Regions from separate parts of the Pseudoalteromonas sp. A757 genome, predicted to be linked through region 3. Evidence: predicted binding sites of a transcription regulator. Region 3 holds the regulator's gene; each other region holds the start of a gene.
The links. The regulator FliA, encoded in region 3, starts transcription of late flagellar genes. The targets are predictions, from matches to a motif close to CTAAAGNTNNNNNNNNNNNNGCCGATA.
Positions count from the first base shown of each region.

Region 1: the regulator FliA is predicted to act here: its motif matches at 1,080-1,106, upstream of DRB05_RS20605 (DUF3530 family protein).
Region 2: the regulator FliA is predicted to act here: its motif matches at 964-990, upstream of DRB05_RS01325 (HAMP domain-containing methyl-accepting chemotaxis protein).

Region 1 covers NZ_QNQN01000074.1:233,930-236,203, reverse strand. The annotation lists gene djlA (co-chaperone DjlA) at 1-195, shown strand, start outside; gene DRB05_RS20605 (DUF3530 family protein) at 204-1,049, opposite strand; gene DRB05_RS20600 (DUF368 domain-containing protein) at 1,162-2,097, shown strand; gene DRB05_RS20595 (2OG-Fe(II) oxygenase family protein) at 2,143-2,274, opposite strand, start outside.
Region 2 covers NZ_QNQN01000049.1:30,972-33,245, forward strand. The annotation lists gene DRB05_RS01325 (HAMP domain-containing methyl-accepting chemotaxis protein) at 1-932, opposite strand, end outside; gene DRB05_RS01330 (phosphate ABC transporter substrate-binding protein) at 1,142-2,110, opposite strand; gene phoR (phosphate regulon sensor histidine kinase PhoR) at 2,188-2,274, opposite strand, start outside.
Region 3 covers NZ_QNQN01000072.1:152,330-154,603, reverse strand. The annotation lists gene DRB05_RS16325 (MinD/ParA family protein) at 1-692, shown strand, start outside; gene DRB05_RS16320 (RNA polymerase sigma factor FliA) at 695-1,429, shown strand; gene cheY (chemotaxis response regulator CheY) at 1,472-1,855, shown strand; gene DRB05_RS16310 (protein phosphatase CheZ) at 1,875-2,274, shown strand, end outside.

The sequences.
Region 1 (2,274 bases), on a different contig from region 3:
GTTAAAGCGCTGGCTGTACTGGGGTTGAGTGAAGAGGCCAATGAGCGTGATATCAAAAAAGCCTATCGCAAATTGATGTCGCAGCATCACCCTGATAAATTGGTGTCACAAGGCTTGCCTAAGCATATGATGGAAGTGGCAAAGCGCAAAAGCCAAGACATTCAGTCTGCTTATGAATATTTAAAAAAGAGCTAACCTGAAAACTATAAGACGCGTAAAAAGCCGAGTAATTCCTTTCTGAGTCTTTGATGTTGGAGAGGATCGGTTTTTTCTCCAAAAAGCTCCCGTTGGCGATAATCAAGCTTACTATTCTTTCTTGCCCAGCGCGCTCTATCCTGCGTATTATCGACCACAATTGGATTGTCAAAACTGTAGTAAACATCCAGCAAAGCAGGGCTTATCAGAGAAAGGTTGGATGCCAGATGCTTTTGCCGTGTTGCATTAGGCAATTGTGGGCTAACAACGGCAAATGCATCTATACGTAGGTTGGGCAGTGTTGCTAAATACTCACCGAATAAACCTGCGCTATTACCAAATGCGACAACCACCAACTTTTCTGTTTGAGTCATGGATAGCGTGTTATAAAGTACCTCGAAGCGGCTGACCAAGGCCATTTTATATTCATCGAGATTTGATTCAGAAATGGGTGAAATCAGTTTCTGAACAGGCTTTTCAGCGTCGGGGAGCACGATGTCTTGCTCCAGCAAACTCGGTGCATAAGAAAGATCGGGCGGAGTGAGGGTATAAGTATCATAACCATCGTCGCTTAATCGCTTTGCAAGAAAGCTTATGCCGCTGTTATTGAGCGGTGGAGTTTGCATGTCGGGCAATAAGATCACGATGCCTTCGCGAGCGGCTGCCATATATTCTTGATGAAACACATAAAAGCTTTCATTTTCACTTTCCAGCTTGATTAGCTGCGATGGCTCGTAGAAGCGATTAGCGTCTTGCTGATACAGAGAACCAAGCGGTGCTGCATCAATGTGCTCTGCTGCAAAAGTCGTGATGGATATAGAGGTTGCGAGTAATAAAAGCGTTCTTATGATCATGGTACAAGCGCATAAAACATCATAATTTGTTATCGACCAGTTAAGTGAAAGCTTTAGCTGTCGCTATTTTTTGGGTTAAACTGCTCGGCAGTGAAAATGAAAGGAGAAATTTGTGCAGTACAAAGATAGCAAACGAGACTATCTCTTTATGTTTTTAAAAGGGGCTGGAATGGGCGCTGCGGATGTGGTCCCGGGCGTTTCTGGTGGTACCATCGCTTTTATTACTGGTATCTATGCACGTTTTTTAAATGCCATTAAAAGTGTAAATTTACAGGCCTTGAGCACATTGCGCCGTGACGGTCTAAAAGCCACTTGGCAGCACATTGATGGTGGCTTCTTACTGGCGGTATTTTCTGGTTTGCTCATCAGTGCAGCGTCTTTGGCGAAGGTGATCACTTATTTATTGGAGGCACACCAAACACTGGTATGGTCATTTTTCTTTGGTCTTATCGTCGCATCTTTTATCTATGTTGCAAAACAGGTCTCTCATTGGAGTGGCCAAAATATTATCGCCTGCGCAGTCGGTGCTATCATAGCTTTTGCTATTACTTCCCTTTCACCGGCTGAAGCGCAAGCATCTCATTGGATGTTTTTTATTTCAGGTGCTATCGCCATTTGCGCGATGATCTTACCTGGGATCTCAGGGAGCTTTATTCTACTGTTGCTGGGTATGTATGGCCATGTACTCAGTGCGGTGAACCAGCTTGAATTTGGCTTAGTGAGTCTATTCTTACTCGGTTGTATTGTGGGGTTAATGTCGTTTTCGCGTCTACTCAGCTGGCTATTGGCGCACTATCAGCAAGTAACGTTCTCGCTACTAGCTGGCTTTTTGCTGGGCTCGCTTAATTTATTGTGGCCTTGGAAACAAGTGCTTACGACTTACGTGAACTCCAGTGGTATCGAAAAGCCATTGAGTCAGGCCAACATTCTGCCTGCGCAATACAGTACGCTGTACGGTCAAGACCCGAATACGCTGGCATGTATTGCGCTTGCCGTCGCTGGCCTTGCGTTGATCTTAACCATCGAAAAGATAAGCGAAAAATATTAATAAAATAGACATCTAGAACAATAGATACGTAAGCTCAACGAACGCCTATATGTCTATTGTTCTAAACCATCCCGTGACAGAGAGTCGCGGCGCTTTTGCAAATGGCGCGACGTAAGTCACAGAATGAATTTTACTCACATCGAAAACCACCAGTGAATTAAACTTAGGTGCATAACT
Region 2 (2,274 bases), on a different contig from region 3:
ACACTTAACCGCATTTCTTCCATAGATTGACGTACCACTTCCGCGTCATGCGTTTGTTGCTTAGTTGCCCCTTCAGCTTTTTCCATGCCCTGAACAAGACGGCTTGAGTCTTTCATCAAAGGCTCGACGACACTCATGACCTCGACAACCGCCCCTTTTAGTAAAGCAACAAACTCATTGAAGTTTATGGATACTTGGCCAATTTCATCGTGAGAGCGCACATTGAGCGTGGTGGACAAAGAACCCTGCCCTTGCGCTAGCAGTTTCAGATTTTGCGCCGCATCCTTAGCGGAGTTGCCAATACCTCTTGCAATCACAACCGCTAAGAAAACCAGAACAAGTAAAGAAATAACAGCCACAATCAGCATTATCGTGAGCGCATTTGCTGAACGTGCTTCAGTGTTTTGTAGCAGTTCGACAAAGCGGTCGTCCGCGTTTGCTTTCGCCTTGGTAAAATCTGCGACTAGGCCTTCGTAGATTTCAGTTTTCTTTTTGGCATCTTCTTGAATACGGGAAAAGTCAGCTGTACCATCAATCATTCCCCCTGCAATTTGTTGCGCAATTTTGCCGTACTGCACAAGCTCGTCGCTATTATCTGAAGGCATAAAGCCGCTTTGTACCGACTCAATTTTTTGCAGGTTCGCTTGAATTTGCTGCTGATATTCTTTTGCTTTATCTAGCAACTCTGCATCCCCGAAGGTTACAGCTTGAGTGAATAGCTCATCTAAATTCTGCAGCTTATTTGCATTTTCTGTGGCGAGGTTAAGAATTTTATATGTCTGCTCCTCTAATTCATTTAATGCCCTTTGATTAGAGCTAATAGCGTTGTAATTAACAAACACGATAACCACAAAAGCGACAACCGCAACGAGCGTAATGGCGTGGATCTTTTTGGTAATACTAAGATCAGCAAAAGCAGTACCTAGACTCATATATACACCTTTTGAAGTAAGACGAGTTCATTATCGACTGATTTATTATAAATTTTAACTAAATATAGAATATTTCCAGCTTTTTTGCCGTTTTAGGATGAAGATTTAAACAAATTATTCAATCTGGGAACATGATGATGTAGTAACAAAAAATGCCGCTCAATGAGCGGCATCAATAACAACAAGTAATTAGCGAGTTGAATAATAGATTAGAGTAAACCTAACTTTTTCAATTCGCGTGTCGCCATTTCGCTAGAAAGAGGAACGTAACCATCTTTCTCAACGATCTTTTGACCTTCTTTAGACAATACCATCTTCAAGAATTCAGCTTCGATAGGTGCTAATTCTTTATTAGGGTGCTTGTTTACATATAGGTATAGGAAGCGAGACAGTGGGTATTTACCCTGTGCCACATTTTCTAATGTTGCATCAACGTAGTTTGTGCCTTTTTTCGCTAGTGGTACGGTACGTACGCCTGACGTTTTATAACCGATACCAGAGTAACCAATCGCATTCACTGAAGACGAGATAGACTGTACCACAGACGCAGAACCTGGCTGCTCGTTAACATTATTGCGGAAGTCACCTTTACACAGTGCTTTTTTCTTGAAGTAACCATAAGTACCAGATACAGAGTTACGACCATAAAGCTGGATATCTTTTGCAGCCCAATCCCCCGTCAGGCCAATGTCACTCCAGCGATTTGCTTGTGCTGATGCTCCACACTTGCGCGTTGAAGAGAAGATTGAATCAACCTGTTCAATTGTTAAGCCTTCGATTGGGTTATCTTTGTGTACAAATACTGCTAGGGCATCAATTGCGACACGAACTTCTGTCGGCTTATAACCGTAGCGCTTTTCAAAAGCCTCGATTTCTTTTGACTTCATCTTACGGCTCATTGGACCGAAGTTTGCCGTTGCTTCCGTTAGAGCTGGTGGCGCAGTTGAGGAACCAGCAGCCTGGATCTGGATGTTTACGTTAGGGTATATTCTTTTGTATTCTTCAGCCCAAAACGTCATCATATTGGCAAGCGTATCAGAACCTACAGAAGAGAAGTTTCCTGAGATACCGCTAGTTTTATTGTACTCTGGTAACTTTTCGTCTAAAGCAGATACTTGAGTAGAAACTAATGTAGTAATAGCCACACCCATTGCGGCAACTAAGCTTTTAAATTTCATTGGGGTCACTCCAGTTGTTGGTCCCAGTTATTTTACGCAGCTCATTGTGCAGCGATAAAATGACAATAAAATTACTCTTAAATTACACTTTTATGACTTTCATCATTTGTCATAAAAATTCGCTTTTGTTTTGGGAAAGCAAACCAAAAATGAGAACCTTCACC
Region 3 (2,274 bases):
TTCTGGATGCGGACTTGGGCTTGGCAAACTGTGATGTAATGTTAGGTCTTCGAGTAGAAAAAAATCTGTCGCACGTGTTGTCGGGAGAGTGTGAACTGGATGAAATTCTTGTAGAGGGGCCCGCAGGTATCAAAATTGTACCGGCGACCTCTGGCTCTCAAAATATGGTAGAGTTGACTCCAGCAGAACACGCCGGGCTTATTCGCGCTTTTAGCGAACTTAACACTCAATTTGATGTATTAATTGTTGATACCGCAGCAGGTATCTCTGATATGGTCCTGAGTTTTTCTCGGGCTGCACAGGATGTGATGGTCGTCGTGTGTGATGAACCAACCTCTATTACCGATGCTTATGCATTGATCAAAGTGTTAAGCAGAGAGCATGGTGTCTATCGTTTTAAAATTGTTGCCAATATGGTCCGCAGCATGCGTGAAGGGCAAGAATTATTTGCTAAACTTTCAAAAGTTACAGATCGTTTTCTAGATGTAGCACTGGAGTTAGTGGCCACCGTACCGTTTGACGAAAACATGCGTAAATCCTCTCGTAGACAAAGAGCTATCGTAGATTTATTTCCGAGCTCCCCAGCCGCGATTGCGATTAAGGGGCTTGCCGCTAAAGCAGTTAAATGGCCAATTCCTCATCAACCTTCCGGTCATCTAGAATTTTTCATTGAACAACTTGTAAACGGGTGATTATGGCTTCTCCGGTCAACAGAGCTGCGGGATATCAAACTTCAGAGCATCTTCACAAGGTGGTCGAACGGCATGCTCCACTGGTGAAAAAAGTGGCGTGTCACCTGATAGCTCGACTTCCGGCAAGTGTGCAACTCGACGATCTCATCCAATCGGGGATGATTGGGTTGATTGAAGCATCTAAAAATTTCGATGCTACTAAAGGAGCTAGTTTTGAGACCTTTGCGGGGATCCGTATTCGAGGCGCGATGTTGGATGAAATTCGCCGTGGCGATTGGGCTCCGCGTTCCGTACATAAAAATAGCCGAATGGTGGCTGAAGCTATCTCCGAGCTAGAATCTCTCCTTGGTCGAGAACCAAAAGACACTGAAATCGCTGAAAAACTTGATATATCTCTAGATGAGTACCATCATATTTTACATGATGTAAATGCAAGCAAAGTCATCGGGATTGAGGATCTTGGGGTTGATGAAGATGTGATAACCCCTGCAAACAGCGATTTTGCGCTAGACAAACCGTTTAATAACGTTAAAAATGAGCGTTTTAACGAGTCTTTAGTAAATGCGATCAAAGCGTTACCCGAAAGAGACGCTTTAGTTTTGTCACTTTACTATAACGACGAAATGAATTTAAAAGAGATTGGCGCCATTCTTGATGTTAGTGAATCTCGAGTAAGTCAAATTCACGGTCAGGCAATGATAAAGCTTAAAGCTAAAATCAATGACTGGATAAATTAGAGTACATAAAATAGTTGGGTTCGAACCTCACTGGAGGAAGTTTTGGATAAGAACATGAAAATTCTCGTGGTTGATGATTTCTCTACTATGAGAAGAATAATCAAAAACCTATTAAGAGATTTAGGCTTTACCAATGTTCAAGAAGCTGATGATGGTAGTACAGCACTTCCGATGCTACAAAATCAGGAGTTTGACTTTGTAGTAACTGATTGGAATATGCCGGGCATGCAAGGTATTGATCTGCTTCGTGCAATACGAGCGGATGAAAAACTTAAGCACATTCCAGTGTTGATGGTTACCGCAGAAGCGAAAAAGGAACAAATAGTTGCAGCAGCGCAAGCTGGAGTTAACGGATATATTGTCAAACCGTTTACAGCTGGCACGCTTAAAACTAAGCTTGAAAAAGTATTTGAGCGACTAGGCTAACAGCAAGGGGATATGGCCTATGTCTGTAAATGCTGCGCCTCAAATTACACTTGAACAAGCAAAACAACTTGTCGAGCTTTTAGAGCAGGGTGAACAAGAAAAAGCTGACCAGCTGATTTTAGAAGCTGCTAACAAAGAGCAATCGGAGCTATTTGCAGAAGTTGGAAAGCTAACTCGTCAGTTGCACGAATCTTTAAAGAACTTTGAACTAGATACTCGGCTTGCAGATCTCACAACAGAGGCTATTCCTGATGCAAAGCAGCGCCTTAATTATGTTATGGAAATGACGGAAAGCGCTGCAAACAAAACGATGGACGCAGTCGAAGAAAGCTTACCTCTTGCGCAGAATCTTGCGGATGAGTTAGCGCAAATAAAGCCCACTTGGGATAGGTTGATGAGTAGGGATATTCAACTCGGTG